DNA from 2 places in the Priestia sp. AB genome. Region 2 is predicted to be linked to the other one. Evidence: a T-box and tRNA genes for the amino acid it is inferred to sense, from the RefSeq annotation. Region 2 holds a T-box; the other holds one or more tRNA genes.
What was found. The T-box of region 2 lies ahead of thrS (threonine--tRNA ligase). A T-box ahead of a tRNA ligase gene usually reads a tRNA of that ligase, here a tRNA-Thr.
Positions count from the first base shown of each region.

Region 1: it has a tRNA-Thr gene. The T-box ahead of thrS (threonine--tRNA ligase) is inferred to sense a tRNA for this amino acid. The anticodon was not compared.

Region 1 covers NZ_JAQMYN010000001.1:948,321-959,413, reverse strand. The annotation lists gene POF52_RS04905 (hypothetical protein) at 1-121, shown strand, start outside; gene POF52_RS04900 (NAD(P)H-dependent oxidoreductase) at 150-668, opposite strand; gene POF52_RS04895 (YwaF family protein) at 809-1,555, opposite strand; gene POF52_RS04890 (ABC transporter permease/substrate-binding protein) at 1,887-3,410, opposite strand; gene POF52_RS04885 (ABC transporter ATP-binding protein) at 3,410-4,360, opposite strand; tRNA gene POF52_RS04880 (tRNA-Thr) at 4,615-4,687, opposite strand; gene POF52_RS04875 (aromatic ring-hydroxylating oxygenase subunit alpha) at 4,898-5,950, shown strand; gene POF52_RS04870 (DHA2 family efflux MFS transporter permease subunit) at 5,985-7,508, opposite strand; gene POF52_RS04865 (TetR/AcrR family transcriptional regulator) at 7,773-8,675, shown strand; gene POF52_RS04860 (ATP-binding protein) at 8,760-10,034, opposite strand; gene POF52_RS04855 (sulfite exporter TauE/SafE family protein) at 10,306-11,070, shown strand.
Region 2 covers NZ_JAQMYN010000003.1:55,014-66,106, forward strand. The annotation lists gene POF52_RS09935 (MMPL family transporter) at 1-1,165, opposite strand, end outside; gene POF52_RS09940 (MarR family winged helix-turn-helix transcriptional regulator) at 1,162-1,623, opposite strand; gene POF52_RS09945 (MFS transporter) at 1,879-3,087, shown strand; gene POF52_RS09950 (amino acid permease) at 3,152-4,552, opposite strand; gene POF52_RS09955 (hypothetical protein) at 4,939-5,145, shown strand; gene thrS (threonine--tRNA ligase) at 5,317-6,534, opposite strand; T-box leader at 6,587-6,815, opposite strand; T-box leader at 6,855-7,081, opposite strand; gene POF52_RS09965 (sulfatase-like hydrolase/transferase) at 7,471-9,213, opposite strand; gene POF52_RS09970 (cell wall hydrolase) at 9,720-10,178, opposite strand; gene POF52_RS09975 (valine--pyruvate transaminase) at 10,368-11,093, opposite strand, start outside.

The DNA.
Region 1 (11,093 bases), on a different contig from region 2:
GAGAGCGGGGGAATCATTTGAAGTCGGGAGTCTAACGGCTATGACAGGATTACTCATTGAAGGATTAGATATCGCTCCTCAAAAGCTGCTTACTTCTTTTTCACGAACAAATGTAAATTAAAAAGCCGCGTTAACGCGGCTTTTTTTTATTATCTTAGTAATCGAGCGTAGCTTTCAGCACTATCTTGAATAACTTTGTCACTCAGGTCACCGCCTGCTCCTTGAAATAAAAATGGCGTTTGGAACTTCATACCTGTTAAATTTGCCGTAGCTTGAAACGGAAGAAGCAGATGATTCATTGGGTAACGGTTGTATCCCCCTTCTTGATAAGCTTCCGCAGGGCCTCCTGTCGAAGTAGCTACGACAAACTCTTTTCCCTGAAGTTTAGTACCTTTGCTTCCATAAGCCCATCCGTATGTTAAGACAACATCTTGCCACTCTTTTAAGAGTGCTGGTGAGCTGTACCAGTAAAATGGAAATTGAAAAACAATACGATCAAATTGAACAGCTAACTCCTGCTCTTTTTCTACATCAATTTTGAAATCGGGATAGTTTGCGTATAAATCATGAACGTACACATTCTCTTCTTTTTTTACTCGCTCTGCCCACGCTTTATTAATGCGAGAAGATGCTAAATTTGGATGCGCTAAAATAACCAGTGTTTTCATTTTGCTACTCTCCTTCTAATGTCTGTGCTTGCTTTGTTCTTTTCTATTTTTTCCGCTTGCTTCTCACGGCTTGCTCAGTCATTCTTTCCTTTTCCTTCAGCAAATCCAAGTTAGTTTACACTTATAAACTACCAGTATTATCATTCTGCTTCAATAAAATTGACTTTGCTTTTATCACCTTTAATTTTTTTATGTATCCAAAACGGCAGATAAAGGACAAGAAAGCTAAGAATCATCATTCCTTCAATCCATACTAAATACCAAGGATGAGGTCCAAGAACATCCAGCAAGGAAGCGTGTTCTGGCTTTTTCATCATGTATAAATAATTCGCCCCGAGTAAACAATTCATGACATAGATAAAACCTCCGTACAGATTAACAAATACTACGCTTACCCACAAAGAACGAAACGTCGGCTCATATCTGCAAACAGCAATTAGCATACAGCAAGCAAGTACCACACCGCCATGCGATACATAAAACTGCACATAGCGAAACTGGGCATACGCATAGCCGCCAAGGTCTGGGGTAATCATCGCTTGAACAGAGCTGCTGATTCCTGCGAAGTACACAAAATAAAAAAGAAACCTACTTTTGGTTATCAGCATAACAGCAGCCAGCAGCACGACTATATCACTGAGCTGAAGAGGCAAGGAAGTTTCAGCAGACCACTGATGGCAGCTGATTTCCCAAGCTTGGTAGGCTGTTTCTGAAGCAATTAGAATGAGTGAAAGCAAAATGAACACAAACCTCTTTTTTCGCAGTTGCTTTCGACACAAAAAAATAAATGCTCCTATAATCACGATAATAGCTAAAGTTACAAGATGTTCAACTGAAAAAAGCTGAAAGGAATGTTGTACAGGATGACACGTAAAAAATGAATTCATAAAAGCGCCTCCCTTCCATCAGAAAACAAATTCGGTACCTTTAGCTTGTTCATAAGACCTCATTTTCATTAATGCTTCTCTCGCATTAAAAAGAGATTGAGACATAACGAAATCACGCCAATCTAAAGACGGACGAATGGTGTAAATAATCGAGTATGGATCACTTCTTGCACCGCAGTTGATTTCCATGCAAGGCTTCGCTTTCCGCGGGAGTCTTCGCGTTGCCCTCCAATCAACTGCTAGAACCAACTAAAATAAAGAGATCCGAACGATTCATCATTCGGATCTTCTTTCAACTAACATACTGTTATCCTAGCTTTTTTCTTCGTTTTTACTCTCTAATTAATCCTTTTTTCACTAAGAATTGATGAGCAACTTCTTCAGCCGTTTTTCCTTTCGCATTTACTTGATAGTTCATTTCACGCATTTCCTCATCACTGATTTTACCGCCCAGTTGATTTAAGATTTTTTTCAGTTCAGGGTGCTCTTTTAGCGTATCTTCACGAAGCACAGGCGCTCCTTGATACGGCGGGAAGAGCTGCTGATCGTCTTTTAAGACTTTCAAACCAAACTGTTTAATTTCAGGGTCCGTTGCGTAAGCATCAAGCATGTTAATATCGCCTTTTTCTACAGCGCGATAGCGAAGCTTCGGCTCCATGGTTTTAATATTGGGGAAGGTAAGGCCATATTCTTTTTGGATGCCTACATAGCCATCTTCACGATCTTTAAACTCAAGCGTAAATCCTGCTTTTACTTTATCTGTTGCATTTGCCAAATCTGAAATAGTTGTTAGATTATTTTCTTTGGCAAATTCTTTTGTCACGGTCAATGTGTACGTATTATTAAACTTCATTGGATCTAAATAGACAAGACCGAATTTCTTTTGAAACTCTTCTTTTGCCTGCTTGTACACCTCTGTTTCATCTTTGCTGTCCGGCTGTTCCTTTAGATGCGTCACAATGGCTGTACCTGTATATTCAGGGTACAAATCGATTTCCTTGTTACGCAGAGCCTCAAATACAAATACCGTTTTCCCAAGCGACGAACGAAGATTTACTTTCATATCCGTTTGATCTTCAATTAATTCTTTGTACATATTAATTAAAATGTCTTGTTCTGCACCAATTTTCCCTCCGATAACAAGGTCTGGTTTTGTTGCGCTCATCGCTGCAAACGGAGAAACAAGAATGAGTATTAATACGATGATCATAATAAACGAGCGTTTTTTGGACCCTTCTTTAGCTGAGTGTTCAATCGTTCGCAGAATTCCATCAAAAATAAGCGCTAATAATGCTGCTGGAATGGCTCCTAATAAAATCAAACTATTATCGCTTCGGTCAATACCAAGCAAAATTAAGCTTCCGAGTCCGCCCGCTCCGATAAGAGCCACGATTGTCGCTGTGCCAATAATGAGTACCATCGCTGTGCGAATTCCGGCCATAATGACAGGAAGTGCTAGAGGAAGTTCTACTTTAATTAATCGTCTCCACGAGTTCATCCCCATGGCTTTGGATGCTTCAATTAAAGATGGATCCACTTCTTTAATTCCGGTATATGTATTTCGTACAATAGGAAGAAGCGAATATAAAAACAGCGCAATAACCGCGGGAAAGGTTCCAATTCCGACAAGAGGAATCAGTAACCCTAATAAAGCGAGTGAAGGAATAGTTTGCAGTACGGCTGTTACGCCAATGATTGGTTCAGCAATGCGGTCATGCCTCGTTAAGTACAGTCCGAGCGGCACTGAAATTAATACGGCGATAACAAGAGCCAGTACTGAAATTTGAATGTGTTCAAGAAGAGCTTGAAACAGTGCATCTCCTCGTTGATCTAATAATGTGCTTAGTGCATTCATTACAGCGTTCCTCCTTCTTTCGTTTTATCAGAAAGAAACGCTAATAGAGTTTTGCGCGTTACAACGCCAATACGTTTGCTCCCTTTTTTCACGGCTATTGCTTCATGATCGTAAAGGGCGTCCATTGCCTGCTGAACAGTGGCAGTTGAAGCTAACTCTTCAGTAGGTTCTACGTCTGGCTGTTCACTTTCTTTGACAAACATATCCAATGTCTCAAATAAAGCATTGCCTTGATTTCCAATAAATGTTTTTACAAATTCATTTTTAGGCTTTTGAATGAATTCCTCCGGGGTTCCAACTTGAACAATTTCCCCATCTTTCATCAGGCAGATACGATCTCCAAGCGTCATCGCTTCGCTCATATCGTGCGTAACAAACACAAATGTTTTTTTGATTTTTTCTTTTAAGCTAATAACATCTTGCTGAAGCTGTTCGCGGCTTAACGGATCAAGGGCACTAAAGGGTTCGTCCATTAAAATAACGGGGGGATCAGCTGCGAGGGCACGTGCTACACCTACACGTTGCTGCTGGCCACCTGAGAGCTCAGACGGCTTTCGGTTTCGATACTGCTTTGGGTCTAGTCCTACCAAAGTAAGCAGTTCATCAATGCGCGTTTTGATTTTATTTTTCTTCCAATGCTTCATCTCGGGTACAATGGCTATATTTTCAGCAATGGTCATATGGGGAAAAAGAGCAATCTGCTGCAGGACATAACCAATGTTCCAGCGTAGCTTATGTATGTTGTGGTCCGATACGAGCTTATCTTTTATGTATAGTTCTCCTTCGGTAATATCATGAAGACGGTTAATCATTTTTAAGGTGGTTGTTTTCCCACACCCACTCGGACCAATTAAAACGAAAAACTCTCCTTCTTTAATTTCTAGATTAATATTTTTCACGGCGGTCGTACCGTCTGGATACTGCTTGGACACATTCTTAAACGTAATCAAATTATCGTTCACCCTCCCTGTTGAAATTTAACCCCGAGTTTCGTGTACCCAATATTCAGAGGCAATAAACATTCTTTTAAGAATATTTCTAAATATGATTCATAAGACACAGGGGAAAAGATACACATATTTTCTCATAACCTCCTAATAAGGCTATCAAACTGTTAAAGTTTTCACAAGGCGGGAAAGAATAATTTTAAAGCCGACACAAATAAAAAAAACCTTCTTTCAACAAGAAAGAAGGTTTTTTAGTATGCTAGCGACAGGGATCGAACCTGCGACCTCTTGCTTACCATGCAAGTGCTCTACCTACTGAGCTACACCAGCGTCTTGGAAAATTATATCACGTTTAAATTCATTTAGGAAGCGCTTTTTTAAATTTTTTTATTGGTATATTCTCTAATTTACGTCTTCTGAAATTCGCACTTTCTACAAAGTTCCATATTTTATGTTAGAACTCCTTACATAAATTGTGTGAATTTTCTTTTTTTATATTACCCTTAGTAAAAGAGCTTACAAAAGAAGGGAAGAAAATAGATGGAACAACAACCAACCATGACCAAATCAAAAACGGCAACTCCCTACCCAAGAGACTGCACGTTCAGCCTGGAAGATTGGACGACGCTCGCTAAGTATTGGTACCCCGTCGCACGCTGCAGTGATGTAACAGAGAAACCAACATCCGTAAAACTGCTAGATGTAAATCTAGTTCTATACCGTACCACACACAAAGTAGTAGCGGCTCGTGATTTATGCGTTCACCGAGGCACCCCGCTTAGTATGGGCTGGGTGGAAGATGATGAAATTGTCTGTCCTTACCACGGCTTCCGCTATGCAACGGACGGCGCATGCACGTCGATTCCAGCTCACCCTGATGCCAACATTTCTCCCCGCCTGTGTATGGCTGTCTATCCAGTTATTGAACGATTTGGATTAGTGTGGACTTCCCTGACAGGTGAACAAGATAACCTGCCTTACTTCGATGCGTGGGAGGCCCCTGATTTTCAGCAAATTGTTTGTCCGAGCTTTGATATCATGGGTTCGGCCGGTCGTCAAATGGAAGGCTTTTTAGACGTAGCTCATTTTGCTTGGGTGCATACGGACACATTTGGTGATCGAAACAACGCCTTTGTGCCTAAATATAAAGTAAGCGATACAGATTATGGGCTTCATGTAGAATATACGAGCACCGTGAGCAATTATTCCAAAGAACAGCAGCATTTAAATCCACCTGATTTTAAATGGCTTCGCGTCTTTGATGTTTATCCGCCGTTTACAGCTACGCTAAAAGTATACTTCCCAGAAGGCGCAGAGCTGTGGATTATGAATGCAGTCTCTCCTATTTCAGCCCGCGAAACACGTTTATTCGCACCAATCGCTCGAAACTTTGACAAAGATTCGAGCGTTGAAGGTGTGTATGACTTTAACCTTCGCGTCTTTGACGAAGACCGTGAAATGGTTGAAAACCAAAAGCCTGAAGACTTGCCTTTAGACCTGCAGATGGAAGCGCATATTATGGCTGATCAAACGTCCATCGGCTACCGGAAATTATTAAAGAAAATGGGCTTAAGCTTTAGATATACAAGCTAAAGAAATCCCCGCTGTCTCAGCGGGGATTTCTTTTTTATTTAGCAAACTGCTCGCTTCCTGCTTTTTCCTTTATCACTTCATCTTCACTTGCCGGCGTGGCGCGTTTCATAAACAATGAAAGAATTAAGGCAACCACCACTAGTACTACTGAGACGGCAAACGCATCGTTAATTCCTTGTACCATTGCCTGCATCCCAATTTGTTCTTTCATTTGAGCTGCCCCGGCTGCCGTTGCATTCGCTGCTCCTGCTCCGCTCATTGCATCTTGAGCAAGCTCTTTTGCATGCGTAGCTGTACGATTTGACATCACCGTTACTAAAAGAGCCGAACCAATAGCTCCCGATACTTGTTGAAGCGTGTTATTCATCGCAGTACCATGCGGATTAAAGCGCTGCGGCAGCTGATTTAATCCGTTTGTCATAACCGGCATCATCACCATAGACATTCCGAACATGCGAAGCGTGTAAAGCGTAATGAGCGTTGTATATGTCGTATCAAGCTCTAAGTTACTGAAGAAATACGTCGTGACGGCTGTAATCGTTAGACCCGTTACAGCCAGTGCACGCGCTCCGAATTTATCAAATAATTTTCCGGTAATCGGAGACATCACACCCATGAGTAGCGCACCCGGAAGCATTAGTAATCCTGAGTGAAGCGGAGAAATGCCTCGTACCGTTTGAACATAAATTGGCATTAGCAGCATGGCTGAGAATAATGCCATTGTAATCACCATTGAAATCGTTGATGATAAAGCAAACATTGGATATTTAAAAATGCGGAATTCAAGCATAGGTGTTTTCAGCTTGAACTGACGCGTAATAAATAAAATCAGCGCCACAGCTCCTACGATAATGGTGCCGTATACTTCCACAGAATCCCAGCCTTTATCCCCTGCTGAGCTAAATCCGTATAGAAGTCCTCCAAATCCAATTGTAGATAACAAAAGAGATAAAAAATCCAAATTGATTTCCACTTTTTCTTTTTTGTCTTTTAATAGGAAGAAAGCACCTATTAATACAATTGCCGCGATTGGCGTAACAAGGTGGAACAGCATTCTCCACTCATAGTGTTCAATCAGCCACCCTGATAAGGTAGGACCAATTGCCGGAGCAAAAATCATAACTAAACCGAAAATTCCCATCGCAGCTCCGCGTTTTTCTAATGGGAAACTTGTGAGCAATACGTTCATTAAAAGCGGCATCATAATGGCTGCGCCTGATGCTTGAATAATACGAGCGGTTAACAAGACCGAAAATACGGGCGAAGCACCGGCAAGTATTGTTCCTGCTGTAAATAAAGTCATAGCCGTTAAAAATAAGCCTCTGACAGAATAACGCTGAATTAAAAAAGCGGTAGTTGGAATCATAATACCATTCACTAACATATAACCAGTAGAAAGCCACTGGACAGTTGACGTTGTCACATCTAAGTCTTTCATAATAGACGGCAGCGCCACGTTTAATAACGTTTCATTCAACAATGAGATAAAAGCGCCAATTAACAAAATAGCAATTATGCCATAAGGCGGCTTTTCCATTTGATTTATCGATTGACTCATTATTGTACCTCCTTATACTTTAAGTTCATTTTTTTAGACACATGTTCTACATAGAGTATATTATACTGTGAGTTCAATTTATGCAAGCGAAAAATCTTGCGTTCATGTCCTTTATTTTATCGACTTTTTTAGTCCTGTAATCCTTTTATATCAATACATTGTCGTGATATCGTCTTTTTTTTGAAAAGAACATTTGTGTAAACGCTTTAAATCATGTATCATAAAGTTGGACCGTGAGTCTAATTTTATATTTAGGTGATAATAATGAATAACCGAAAACAGCAAGTTGTAAAAAATGCACACCATCTCTTCGTTGAAAAAGGATTTCAAGCTACATCTATTCAAGACATCATTGATTATAGCGGCATTTCAAAAGGAACATTCTACAACTATTTTTCTTCAAAAAATGAATTATTAATCGCTGTTTTTACCTGGCTTCATACAACAATTGAACAAGAGCGAAATCAGCTGCTGGTTGGTAAAAGCCTGACCGATGTAGATGTGTTTGTTAAACAGATTGATGCACAGATGAAAAACCATCATAAACATAAATTTTTTACATTACTTGAAGAAGTATTTGTTTCCAATGATCCCGATTTAAAAGCATACATAAAAAACACCCAGTTTATTGAAGTAAACTGGGTTTACAAACGGTTCATTGATTTATTTGGACAAGAAAAGAAACCGTACCTGCTAGATTGTGCAATTATGTTTCTTGGCATGCTTCATCGCAACTTTCACTATAATTTTATGGTTAACGGCACAAATACTGACCCGCATGAGATCATAAGCTACAGTGTCAAGCGCCTGCTGCCTCTTGTAGACGAAGTAGCAAATTCAGGAGACATTTTGCTCGATCCACAAACGATTAAAGAATGGCTTCCATCTTGCCCGAATACTAAAAATCAAATAGGACAGGACATTTCTGCAGCACTTATCGATTTAAAAAAACAAGTTCACAAACAATTTACGGATGAATTCGAACGTCAAAAATGCACAGAGCTTATTAGTTTTATTGAAGAAGAGCTGTTTAAACAATCAAAGCCCCGCAAGTTTGTTGTGGATAGTGCTCTTCATTCATTAAAGCAGCTGCCTGTTAACAACAGTAAAACGAACCTAGAGGAACTGCAGGCGATGATTGATCAGTATGTGAGTGAACTGCATTAAAAAATCCGAATACGTTTGATTCTCCCTTAAGAATCAAACGCATTCGGATCTTCCTTCAACTAAATAACTTTTGTCCCAGCCTTTTTATTCATACAGCGGAAATTCAAGTGAAAAACACGTTTCTTTTCCTTTTACGCTAGACACACTCACTTTTCCCTTCATATAATGAATAATACTGAAAGATACCATCGTTCCAAGCCCGGTACCTTTTTCTTTTGTTGTAAAATACGGTTCGCCTAGCCGGTTGATTTGTTCTTGCGTCATGCCGCAGCCCGTATCAATAATATCCACAATAACAGCTCCGCCTTCTTTTGTTACTTTAATGGTTAACGTGCCTCCATTTTGCATGGCTTCAATACTATTTTTAAATAAATTGATTAGGCACTGCTGAAGCTTTCTTCTTTCTCCCATTACGAAGAACTTCACTTTTTCATCAAATGTAAAATCAATAGCGACTCCATTCATATTGGCAAGAGGCGTCATAATATGGGTGACATGATGAATCTCTTCTGAAATATTCATTTTTTCATTTCGTTCCGGAGCAGAATTGGCAAACAGCAAGTAATCATCAATGATTTCTTTTGCACGATCTAGTTCATTAATCGCAATGGAAATGTAACGTTTTTTAGCAGGTTCTTTTTCATCTTCTTGCAGCATTTGCATAAATCCTCTGCTTGCCGTTAGAGGATTTCGCACCTCATGAGAGATGCTGGCAGCTAAATGACTGACAATTTCTAGTTTCTCTGCTTTCATCAGGCGCTGCAGCACTAGTAAATTTGCCCGTATTGCTTCCCACAGTATGGTAATTACAAACATTCCTGCTACATCTAAAATCGCAAATTGAACCCACACGCTAATCGGAATGCTTGTTACGCGCAAGATAAAAATAGATACAAGCATAGCTAATAAAGAACCGATTATACTAAGACAGGTGCTTACGATAATTCGATTTTTTAATGAAAAATGTAAAAAGTATTTTGTTATGAAAAATAAAGGAATGGATAAAATCGGAAGAGAAATTAGTGTTGATAAAAACCCTACATCGTACCCGCCAATTAGCAAGCGCAGCAGTAAAATAAAGACAAAAAGCAAGCTCCCTAGCGGCCAGCCTCCATATAACGTTCCTAAAATATAAGGAATTCTTCGTAGATCCATTCGATAGTCATCCGGGACATAAGCTCCGTTAACCGGAAACAAAAGGCAAAAGGCAATGGCTAAAATCGGAAATACCGCGATATAACGATCTTTCCACCAATGAATTTTTTTAGCATACTTGATTAAATAAAACATCTGCACTAAAAACAGCGCCAATAAAATAAATAGAAAATTAATTAACAAATCTTTCGTGACAAAACTCATGCATTCACCGGTCTTTCAAATGAGATAAAAATAAACTCTTTTATTGCATTTACATTTGTAACACAAATTAGAGCGTAATCATAGATAAATAAACGTATTCTATTTACTTTTTTACAACTTCCTATCACTTTATCGTCCGTTCCCTAAAATAGTGAAGGCTAAGAAAACCTTTTCAACTTCACTAAAAATATTCAGAATTTTATTTACATATGAGTTACAATGCTCTATAATCAGATCAATGTACTTGGTTTTGAGAGTAGGAGGACGAAATATGGAACTATCAATTACCTTAATGGGATTATTCGTTGGAACCCTTGTAGGCTTAACGGGGGTTGGAGGTGCCGCTTTATTAACACCTTTACTGATTGTACTCGGCATTAACCCTTCCATTGCCGTAGGAACAGATCTTGTCTACAATTCTATCACAAAATTATTCGGAGTCGCTCAGCACTACAAACAGCGAACCATTAACTTTAAATTAGCAAAATATTTAGCCTTCGGAAGTATTCCGAGCGCTGTGCTAGCTATTGTCACACTTCATGCATTTCCATCTTTTCACGAGCATCAAGAAACGATTATTAAGCACGCTCTTGGATATGTCATGACGCTGGTTGCCATTTCAATTATCTTTCGCGTCTTTTTTGATAAATTAATTCGCCCAAATCGGTTTCAGGAAATGGACTTAAATCAGAAAAAAGGATTAACAATCGGAATTGGCGTAGTCTTTGGATTCATTGTCGGACTAACATCGATTGGTTCGGGCTCATTATTTGCGATTGCGATGCTGTACTTATTTAAGCTAAAAACATCTGAGCTGGTTGGAACTGATATTGCACATGCGTTTCTTCTCGTTACGGTGGCTGGTATTTTAAATGCAAGCTTTGGAAGCGTGGATTACATGTTGACTGCTAACCTATTAACTGGATCTATTCCAGGTGTGTTAATCGGAAGCCGTTTATCAACGAAAGTGCCTTCAAGACCGCTTCAAGCCATTATGGCAACCATCATTCTAATTAGCGGAATTAAATTAATTTAACAAATAAAAGCACATGCCTTTGC
Region 2 (11,093 bases):
TGCTTATTTCAGCAGTAGAATCAAACGATATTTTTGAGTCGTACGTTACAATAAAAGGCACGGTAATAATCCCCGTAATGACTAGAAACACGAATGGTCGCGCCACTGCCTTTTTTCCTAAAAAGCCCCACAGCTTATTATCGCTATGAGAAGCCACTTTTTTAGACGGCCAAAATAATTTTTCTCCAAGCGTAACCATAAAAAGTGGAAGCAGAGTAAATAAAATGACTAGCAGTACACCTACCCCCACTGCTACGCCGACAGCCGATTGGAAAATGGCAAACTTGGCAAATCCGATGGCCGCAAACCCAATAAATACAGCAATTCCGCTGATAAATAGCGTTCTTCCTGCTGTACGGTAAGCCGTGATTGTGGCTTCTACTTTATCGTGTCCGTTTGCCAATTCTTCACGGAAGCGGTTAAGTAAAAGAATGCAGTAATCCGTACCAATTCCAAACAAAATAGCTACTAAGAACGTTTGCGTGAACGTTGAGATTGGAAAATCGACGTTTTTAACTAAAATCCCTAATAACGATTGACTGATTAAGTATGTGATTCCCACAATTAAAATAGGAATAAACGGCGTCACGACTGAACGGAAAACGAGTAAAAGCAAACCTAAAATCAAAAAGATAGTAATAAACTCGGTTTTCTTTAACCCTTCTTCTGAACTGTGTGCAAAATCCTGATTAATAAGAGATGCACCCGTTACATATGCTGTAACGTCTTTTGGCACATTATCATAAATCTGATTCGCTATTTTTTCGACTTTTTCATCCGATCCACTGACAGTAACCGGAACTAAAACGGTTTTTTTGTCTTTAGACATTAATTGATTACGAGCATCTTGATCATCTGTTAAAGGCGTTGTGACATCTTTTACACCTTTAATTTTCTCTGTCTTATCAATGATTTTCTGTATTTGTTTCTCACTATCTTTATCTAATGCGTTATCTAGCTTGATAACCATACTGATGGTATTACTGTCTTCTCCGGCATTTTTTAGAATTTGGCTGGCTCTGGATGAAACGGCATCGTCGGGAAGCTGAGACTGTCCTTTTTCACTTGCGAGCTTTGTTAAATTTGGTGCGGTTAGCATCAATATAACCGTTAAAGCTAAAATAAAGGCCGCAATCACCCATTTAAATTTCACAATAAATTTCATTCTTTGCTTTCCCCTTTTATAGTTAACTTTTCTTTTGCCATTGTAAGAATTTCAATAAATGTATCTATTTTTTCTTCTTCTACATCATCAAACAAATTCTCAATGATACTAAAACAAGCGGCATTTCCGTCATTTATTACCTTTTCGCCTTCAGCCGTAATCTTAATAAGCTTAGAACGTTTATCGCTCTCTAGTTCATTAGTGTCCCACTCTACAAGCCCTTTTTCGAGCAGTTTTTTAATTCGATTCGAAATGGCACTTTTATGAACACCTTGCAAAACAGCAAGACTGCCTGGTGAAGATGGACCTTTAATCATTAAACTATTTAACAAATCAAACTGCTGCCTAGAGACATGTTCGAAGAGGTTATGGCTCAGCTCTCTGTGAATTACTTCTGTTCCTACAAACAGCACTTCTTCAAAAAGTTCTACAGCTTGATATAACTTGCTTTTCGTCACTTCTTTCCCTCCTTTGCCCATTTAGTTTATAGGTATAAACTATTCAACTTTAAAAATAGTTTATAGGACTAAACTTTATTCTGTCAATAAATTTATGTCTGACTGTCTTCATATATGATAAAGATAAACGGAATTCTAAAAGATACCGCTTACATCAGCTTTTTTGGTTGTCAAAGCTCCATCACTTAAGTATTATTAGTAATTGACTTCTTTTCAAGGAGATATCAATTTTATACACAGAAAGGGTGATCACACATGAATACAATGCATGCTAATGAGCAGGTCAGTAAGAAAGATTCCTTTCCAATTGCTCTCATCTCGTTGACTCTTGGAGCTTTTGCCATTGGAATGACGGAATTTGTTATTATGGGGATACTGCCTAACGTTGCAGAAGATCTTCATGTTAGCATTTCGACTGCTGGACAGCTAATTACAGGCTATGCTTTAGGAGTAGCAATCGGCGCGCCAATTTTAACCATTTTTACTCATCGACTTCCTCAAAAGCTTCTGCTTTGTTTACTTATGCTTTTATTTATTCTCGGAAATGCGATTGCTATTATTGCACCTAGCTATGGGATTTTAATGGGAGCTCGTTTAGTTACGGCATTATGTCACGGTACTTTCTTTGGAGTAGGCGCTGTTATTGCTTCACGGCTCGTACAACCTCATAAACGTGCAAGTGCTGTCGCAACGATGATGGCAGGTTTAACCATTGCAAATATCATCGGCGTTCCTGTGGGAACATTCATTGGGCAACACTTAGGCTGGAGAGCTTCGTTTGGGGCTATTACAATCATGGGGATTATTGCATTTATTGGTATTATTCTGTTTATCCCAAAACTTGGTCAAGACAAATTAACGGGTCTAAAACAGCAGTTTGCTGCTTTTACTCAACCAAAACTTCTTGTGATGCTTCTTTTAAGCGCGATAGGATGCGGCAGTTTATTTACTGTATTTACGTACATTACACCGCTTCTTGAAGACGTTACAGGAGTAAGTGAACATAGTGTTACGTGGATACTTGTATTATATGGATGCGGCGTTACGCTCGGAAATGTTGTTGGAGGCAAGCTAGCAGACTGGAAGTTAATGCCTTCGGTTGTAGGTATATTTGCTTTTCTTTGTATTGTGCTGACTATTTTTACGTTTACCGTTAAAAGCCCAACAGCAGCGATTATCACGCTGTTTTTCTGGGGAGCAGCAGCATTTGCTGTAATGCCTGGTATTCAAGTAAAAATTATGAACTTAGCACAGGAAGCACCTGCTTTAGCTTCTACTTCCAATCACTCGTTTGCTAACTTAGGAAATGCTTTTGGCGCCTTTTTCGGAGGCGTAATTATTAACCATATGGGACTTACTTCACTTCCTTGGGTCGGCGCCATTTTTGTAGGAACGGCTTTTGTTATCAGCACTTGTCTTTTTATTGGGGAAACACGCAAAAAACATAGTGAACAATCGTCCTAACTGTCTAACAACCGAACAACAAGTAAAAAAGAGCCTTTCTTTGCTGAAAGGCTCTTTTTTACTTTTAACTCGCTTTTTTCATTTCTTTACTTGTTAATCGACTGTGTTTACGAGAATAACCGACATATACAACTATACCAAGCACAATCCATATGCTAAAATACAGCCACGTTGTTTTAGGAAGATTAATCATTAAAAATAAACAAGATAATACAGATAAAATTGGTAAAACCGGGACAAACGGCATTGTAAATCCACGTTTTAAAGTTGGATGCGTTTTACGTAAGATGATAATGCTGACGCCCACCATGCCGAAAGTTAAAAGAGCTCCGATATTTGCTAAATTCGCAAGTTCTTTTAGATCAATAAACCCTGAAATTAACGCTCCGATAATCCCTACTAGCCAAGTAGAAAGAGTCGGAACTCCCGTTTTCTCATTTGTTTTAGCAAATGCTTTTGGCAGCAAGCCGTCGCGGCTCATTGAGAATAAAATGCGTGTTGCTGCATAAATGTAGGCGAAAATAACAGCCATGATTCCAATGACAGCTCCTGCAGCAATAACCCCTGCCACTGCATTTTGTCCTACTGAATGGAGAACATAGGCCATTGCTTCTGGGACATTCAGTTCCTTGTACGAAACAACTCCGGTCATAACAAGGCATACCGCTACATAAATAATCGTGCAGATCACAAGTGAACTAATAATTCCAATGGGCAAATTGCGCTGCGGATTCTTTACTTCTTCTGCTGATGTAGATAAGGCATCAAAACCTAAGAAAGCAAAAAATACGGCCGCGCCCCCTGTCACAACACCTTCAATTCCATAAGGCATAAAAGGTGTCCAATTAGACGGTTTTACATAAAAAGCTCCTACAATAATAAAAAGAAGGATAATAAACAATTTAACAAGCACCATAAAGTTATTCACTTTTTTACTTTCTTTTGTTCCTCTTGAAAGCAGCCATGTAATAAGAAGCGTAATACAAATAGCAGGAAGGTTCACTAGACCTCCATTTGCAGGGATCGTAATCAATTCTTTTGGCAGCGAAAAACCAAAACCTTCTAAAAAGTTGTTAAAATAAGAAGACCATCCGTTTGCTACTGCTGACATTGTTAACAAATAGACAGAAAGCAACGTCCACCCCATTAAGTGCGCTACCACTTCGCCGATGGTTGCATATGTATAGGTGTAAACGCTCCCAGATACAGGTATAGTTGAAGCAAATTCCGCATAGCATAGCGCTGCAAAACCGCATACAATAGACGCCAATATAAAAGAAAAAATAACGGCTGGTCCAGCATCGTTAGCAGCTACTAAGCCTGTTAATACTAAAACCCCTGTTCCGATTACGGCTCCAATACCAAGAAGAGTCAAATCGAATGCTCCTAATGTTTTGACTAGAGATTTGTTTTGACTTTGTTCTAATAATTGCTCGATTGACTTCTTTTTAAATAGTTTTCCCATTGCACTCTCTCCTCTCTGTTGCCACTCATCCCTTGAAAAACTTGAAAATAACGTTTTTCCCCATTGGGCTGCGCGTTTTTACTTCAGATACAGAAGTAATTATATAGAAATAATTACTAACTTGTCTATTAGTATACTAATATCATTATATATATTTCAAGAATTTTTGTAAGCGATTTCTTAATATTGCTCTATTTTGGATTTATAAACTAAATAAAGAGATTATCATTGTGCTTACGTATAATAAGTTTGAATAAAAATAATATTCTAAAAAATTACTTTACATGTTTTTAGATAACTTTTTTCACTAACTATCTTCAGATATAAATTCCTGACATAGAGATTATTTACAGAACAATGAATGTTTTATCTTACCGGGTGTTATAATGATGAAAACCGAAGTGTATGAAGGGCGGAGAAAGATGATTAACTTACTTATTGGCTGTATTTTACTAGCATTAGGAGTATACTTTATGTTTAAATTTCTTTTTTACTCTCCTTCTAAAAAGAAGCGAGATCAGCAAAATATAAACAAACCATCAGGTGAGGCTTCAGCTTCATCCCGTACAAACGATTCGAATGCAATAAGATAAATTTTTTTATAAAATACCGGCGTTTGTCTAAGGCAAAAGTTATACTGCTGATATATATTATCTTATACCCTTCTAGTTCAATATTCCCTTCATTTTGGTGTGAGACAAAATGAAGGGAATCACTATCCGACTTAAAAAATCGGATTTTTCTATTTAGTAAAGTAAATAGCTTCAATACACTCTGTTTGAATTCTTTTCTTTATTCAAGTGTACAGCTGCCTCTTCTACACTTACTGTTCCTATATTTTTCTTCCCGTGCTTTCGCATAGCAAGCGATTCATTTTCCACTTCTTTATCTCCTATCACAGCCATATAAGGAACTTTCAGCATTTCTGCTTCTCGAATTTTCAGCCCTATTTTTTCAATGCGATCATCTACTTCAACACGATACCCTTTTAACTCCAGCTCATGCTTCACTTTATATGCATATTCCACGTGCGGCGGTGCAATAGGCAAAAGCTTAAATTGAACAGGAGCTAACCAAAGAGGAAATTGACCTTCGTAATGTTCAATCAAGATGGCCATAAATCGTTCAACTGATCCGTATATAGCGCGGTGAATCATTACGGGACGATGAGGTTTATTGTCTTCTCCAATATACATACAGTCAAACTTCTCCGGCATTAAGAAATCAAGCTGAACTGTTCCGCACTGCCAGCTGCGACCTAAGGAATCTAAAATATGAAAGTCGATTTTCGGCCCATAAAAAGCTCCGTCTCCTTCATTTACCTGATAGTCTAAGCCTTTTTCACTTAACACAGATTGAAGGGACTTTTCTGCTTGGTTCCATGTTTCAATATCTCCCATGAATTTTTCAGGTCGTGTGGATAACTCCACTTTGTAATTGAAGCCAAAATGTGAGTAAAAGTCATGGATAAACGCTAGGATGCGGCTAATCTCAGCTTCAATCTGACTGAGTTCTACGAATAAATGAGCGTCGTCCTGTGTAAATGAACGGACTCTTAGCAATCCGTTTAAAGACCCAGAAAGCTCGTGACGATGAACTAATCCAAGCTCTGCGTATCGAATCGGAAGTTCTCGGTAGCTTCTTCGCTTGCTGTTAAACAATAAAATGGCTCCCGGACAATTCATCGGTTTAATCGCATAGTTTTGTTTGTCAACATTTGAAAAATACATATTCTCATGATAGTGCTCCCAGTGCCCTGATTGTTCCCAGAGCTCCTGTTTCATCATGATGGGTGTTTTTATTTCTTGATAGCCTGCTTTATAATGCTTTTGTTTCCAGTAATTTTCTAACTCATTTCGAATAATCATTCCGTTAGGTAAGAAAAATGGCATACCAGGAGCTTCTTCCATCGACATAAACAGCTCCAGTTCTTGACCTAACTTTTGATGATTTCGCTTTTCTGCTTCCACTTGTTTTGACATGTTCATTCCTCCAATATGTTTCTATTCAACAAAAAACCGCACTCATCCCTAGTAAAGGGACGAATGCGGCCGTGGTACCACCCTAATTCCGTAAAATACGTATACGTATTTTACGCTTAAAAAGATAACGGTTTTACCGGTTGCGGTTTCAGTGTATACACATTCCCCGCCGCAGCTCCAAGGTGGTAAATTCATTTCGTTTTCTAAGGGTTCTCAGCCAGTGACCCTACTCTCTGTAAAGAAAATACAAAAATGATTCATGTCCTTTTCATTGCTTGTATATTCATTTTTTCTACATAAAAAGCCGCACTCATCCCTAGTGAAGGGACGAATGCGGCCGTGGTACCACCCTAATTCCGTGAAATACCTATACGTATTTCACGCTCAAAAAAGATAACGGTTTTACCGATTGCAGTTTCAGTTATGCACGTTCCCTGCAATAGCTCTAAGGTGGTAAATTAGATGATTTCTTAAGGGCTCTCAGCCAGTGACCCTATTCTCTGCGAAGAAAACAGTATCTAATTCGTGTCCTTTTCATTGCCAAATACTGTTTATTAGTTGTTAAAAGAGATTATAGTGTATAAATTTAACAGAAGTCAAGAAGTAATTTTTTATTTTTTTATGGTATAGAATTACTTTATGCTTGAATTCTTGAAAAGTTACTTAAGAATCTACGGACTTAAAAAGTTTTTTATTATACTATTAACGACTACATTTCATTCTTATTTTCATAACAATAAAGGCGAAAAAGAAAGATGCTATAAGTCCTTATTTGTTTTATCTAAGCGGGATTAATGAAGTGAAACCAATACTACCCCAAACCAGAACAAGTAACCTAACACAAGCATCATCAGGTTTTCAATTTATATACTAAAATATTAAATACACCTTTTTCTGCTCACGCAAATATCTGACTTGAATCCATAGAAACTATTTTTATCTATCTTTAGACAAAAGCTCATCATGCATGCTTCCACTTTGCGGAAAAATCCGTTTTTTCCTGACTTGTTCTTTAAGAATAACGTCAAGCTGCCGCTGAATTTTCCTTGTTTCATTTGTCGAAAAATACGGGTGAGCCAGATTTACTGTTTCTAACGGATCCTTGGTCAAATTGTACATTTCAATTTGATCAGGAACACGGGTTGTTTTAAGGGTAGTAAAACTCACAGGGTAACCTTCATATCGCTCTCCGTGAATGAATTCATCTTTTTCGTCATCTGCTGACCAAAATTGCAGATTATCATGATAGCGAGCGTATTTCCAAATTTCCTTTCCTGCCGCTGACGAAAACTCGACAATGATCGCTTGAATGTGATTAGGCTGAACAACTGACGGGTAGCTTTCTCCTAAAAAATTTGTTTGGTGAAGTCCTTTTGTCGGGTCATCATCCGTCATGAAGAAAATCGCTGTTTCCTCTTGCTCAGCACACGTTTCTCCTCGAAGTATACCTGAGAGGTCTCGCCCAACAAATGGATGTACTTCCGTATGACTTTTTTGTAATTGCTTTTGAATAGCGGAAGCATCTATATTAGCTAAACTAAGCATTGTCGGGATCAAGTCAAGGTGACTAGTCAGTGTGTCTGTACGTTGATAACTAGGAAACAAACGCTTGTTATGAATGAGAAGCGGAACGTGAATAGATTCTTCATACATGTTGTACCATTTTTGATGTAGTCCCCCGTGAGCTCCAAGCAAATCACCGTGATCAGACGTAAAAATAATAATTGTATTTTCATAGAACGAAGATTGTTCCATGGTCCGAAGAACTTTTAAAATTTGTTTATCAACATTTTTTTGCAGCTGATAATACAAGCGCCGGTAGAAGCTAGAATTTTGGGTTGGCTGCAGCGCTTTTGGATAGATGTATTTATAGCTGCTTTGAGCGCTAGGCTTTGTTTGTAAAGGTTCTCTAATGGTAGGTGGCGGATCGATGTTTGGAATCGTCTCATCAATAGAAAACTGAAACATAGGAAGGTGTTTGGTAATCGCTCCGAACAGCGCAATGTCATGCGGGTTCACAAATGAAGCTACCATGAGCCAAGGCTGCGCAGGCGCTTGATGTTCTAATCGTTGAATAAGCTCTATGATTTCCTCTGCATATATTTCGTCTCGTCCGCTCACTCCAACGGCCGCAGATGAACCGGAATTGTGCGGATTTCTCCCTTCCGGTTCCGGACCAATCCACCCTGAAAAACCAAACTTTTCAAGCTTATTAGCCCGTTGATAAAGGCATTCTTTCTCTGGATCCGGTATTCCTGTTTGCATCTGATAGCTAGAAAAAACGTCATGTGTTCCTGGAATTAAGATGTTCTCATCAGAAATATGCCATTTTCCTTTATAAAAGGTTTGATACCCAGCCTTCTTAAAATACTCTCCCATCGTCGGGACGGTATTAGGCTGCAGCCAAAACATATCAGGATCTTGTGATTTCTTTGCGATACCTTGCGTTTGCGTAACTCCGTGCAAGGAAGGATACTGCCCTGTAAACAATGTAGCTCGACTTGGTGAACAAGCTGTAGAACCGACGTAGTGACGAGTAAACTCCGTTCCATGCTGTTTTAAAAATTCATGTGCTTTTAAATGTTTTTTTCTCCACTTTTTTAGTTCTTTACTTTCATATAAGGGTGGAAATCGCTCCTCGTCCACGATAATCAACAAAAAATTAGGCTGTTTCTGCATGTTTATTCCTCCGCATGTTTATCAAATTTTCTGTATTGATAAACTATGTAAAAAGCACTTTTTTTAGAAGAACGGAGTACGGTTCATGTCTTTTTATACCCACACAAAAAAAGACTTGGAGGATTTCTCTAAGTCTTTCATAACTCGTTTCAATACGATATTCCTTATTTTTTGTAAGCTTTTAGCTGCTGATTTCGTTTATAGGTGCTAATGATACTAGGTATACCTACAATTATACTTATCATAAAACTCCACATCATGTAGCGCCAATCCCCTGTAAAAAGCGCTAATCCCGTAAAAAAACGAGCTGACCAGCAAGAGCTAACCATGAAGCTATCCAAGCAAACATCATATTCTCTTTCACGTTATCACCTCATATTTTTAATTATGAATGACTTTTTATATTTTACCATGAAATTCTAATTTTAAAGATTATTCTACTGTTTATCTTATGTACATAACTAAAAAAGCTAATAGCAGCGCGCAGCTAGCCATTAGCTTTTTTATTATTTTGCAAATACGTGATTTCCTATTTTAATTGTTTCTTGTTTTTGGCGCAGCCATTGATCTCCCGTTTTATCAGGATTAAAGAAGAATAATGAACCTTTTCCTTGACCTTGGAAGTTAATTGCTTCTTCTACAGCTTTTTTTGAATCTTTGTCTGCAGGTTTATTAATTTGACCGTTGCTGACCGGACTATACTGACCTTTTTGATAAATAACGCCTTTTACGGTGTCTGGGAATTTGCTGCTGTCGACTCTATTTAATACAACTGTCGCCACGGCTACTTTGCCTGCATAAGGCTCTCCTTTGGCTTCAGCTGATACAAGACGAGCTAATAATTCTTCGTCATTTTTATTTACTTGAACGTGCTGTTCATGAGCGGGCGCTGCTGCAAATGCTGAGTAACCTGCACCAAAACTTGGGATAAGCATTGCTATAGCAATCACTAGTTTCTTTATCATAAAAATAAAAAGCCTCCTTGCTATTTCTTGACGTGGTTCATATGCTAGCAGAAATATAGGAGTCTTTCATTGCAAAAAATTATCCAGTTCCAAAAGAAATTGGATGTTATTGTCTTCTTTAAACAATCTTTAGCTTATAAAAAACCCTTTATGATTACGTATGAGTTGCACTTCTAAACCTTAAAGAAATTATAATTTTTCTGTTTGAAATATAAAGTTTGAACTGTATATTTCCTTAACTACTGAAGAAAGAATATCAATTCCTTTCTTTAACTCCTCATCTGCAGCAGTAAGACTTATGCGAATGCACTCCCGGTTGTGAGAAGAAGATTGGTTGCCGTGAAAGAATGAGCCGCCTGGCACTACAATCAAGCTTTCTGCTTTTAATTTATTGTATAGATCGCTATCACTGAAAGGCAAACCTTCTAACCAAAGCCAGCCAAATAACGAACCTTCCGCTTTGTGCAAATACCAAGGAATATCATCCGGCATACGTGTAGTTAAAAGTTTTTTTAAATAGTCATGTTTTTGTTTATAATGAGTTCTTATATAGTTAGCTGAAATTCCGGCTAACTGCCCGCTCTTTAAGGTGTTAACCACCATCCTCTGACCTAGCCTAGAAGAGTGAATCAAAATATTTGATTGAAATGCTTCCATTACTTTTATGAAGTCACTTTTTCCTATAGCAATTCCTATTCTCTCACCAGGCAATCCGGCTTTAGAAAGACTCATGCAGTGAATGATATTATCATGTATGATTGGATCCATTTCAATAAAATTAATAGCAGGAAAAGGCGGTGCGTAAGCTGAATCAATTAGCAATGGAATGTGATAGTGCTTGCAAACTTGGGATATAAACTGTACGGCTTCTTCGGAAAGGATGTTGCCGCTTGGGTTATTAGGTCTTGATAATAC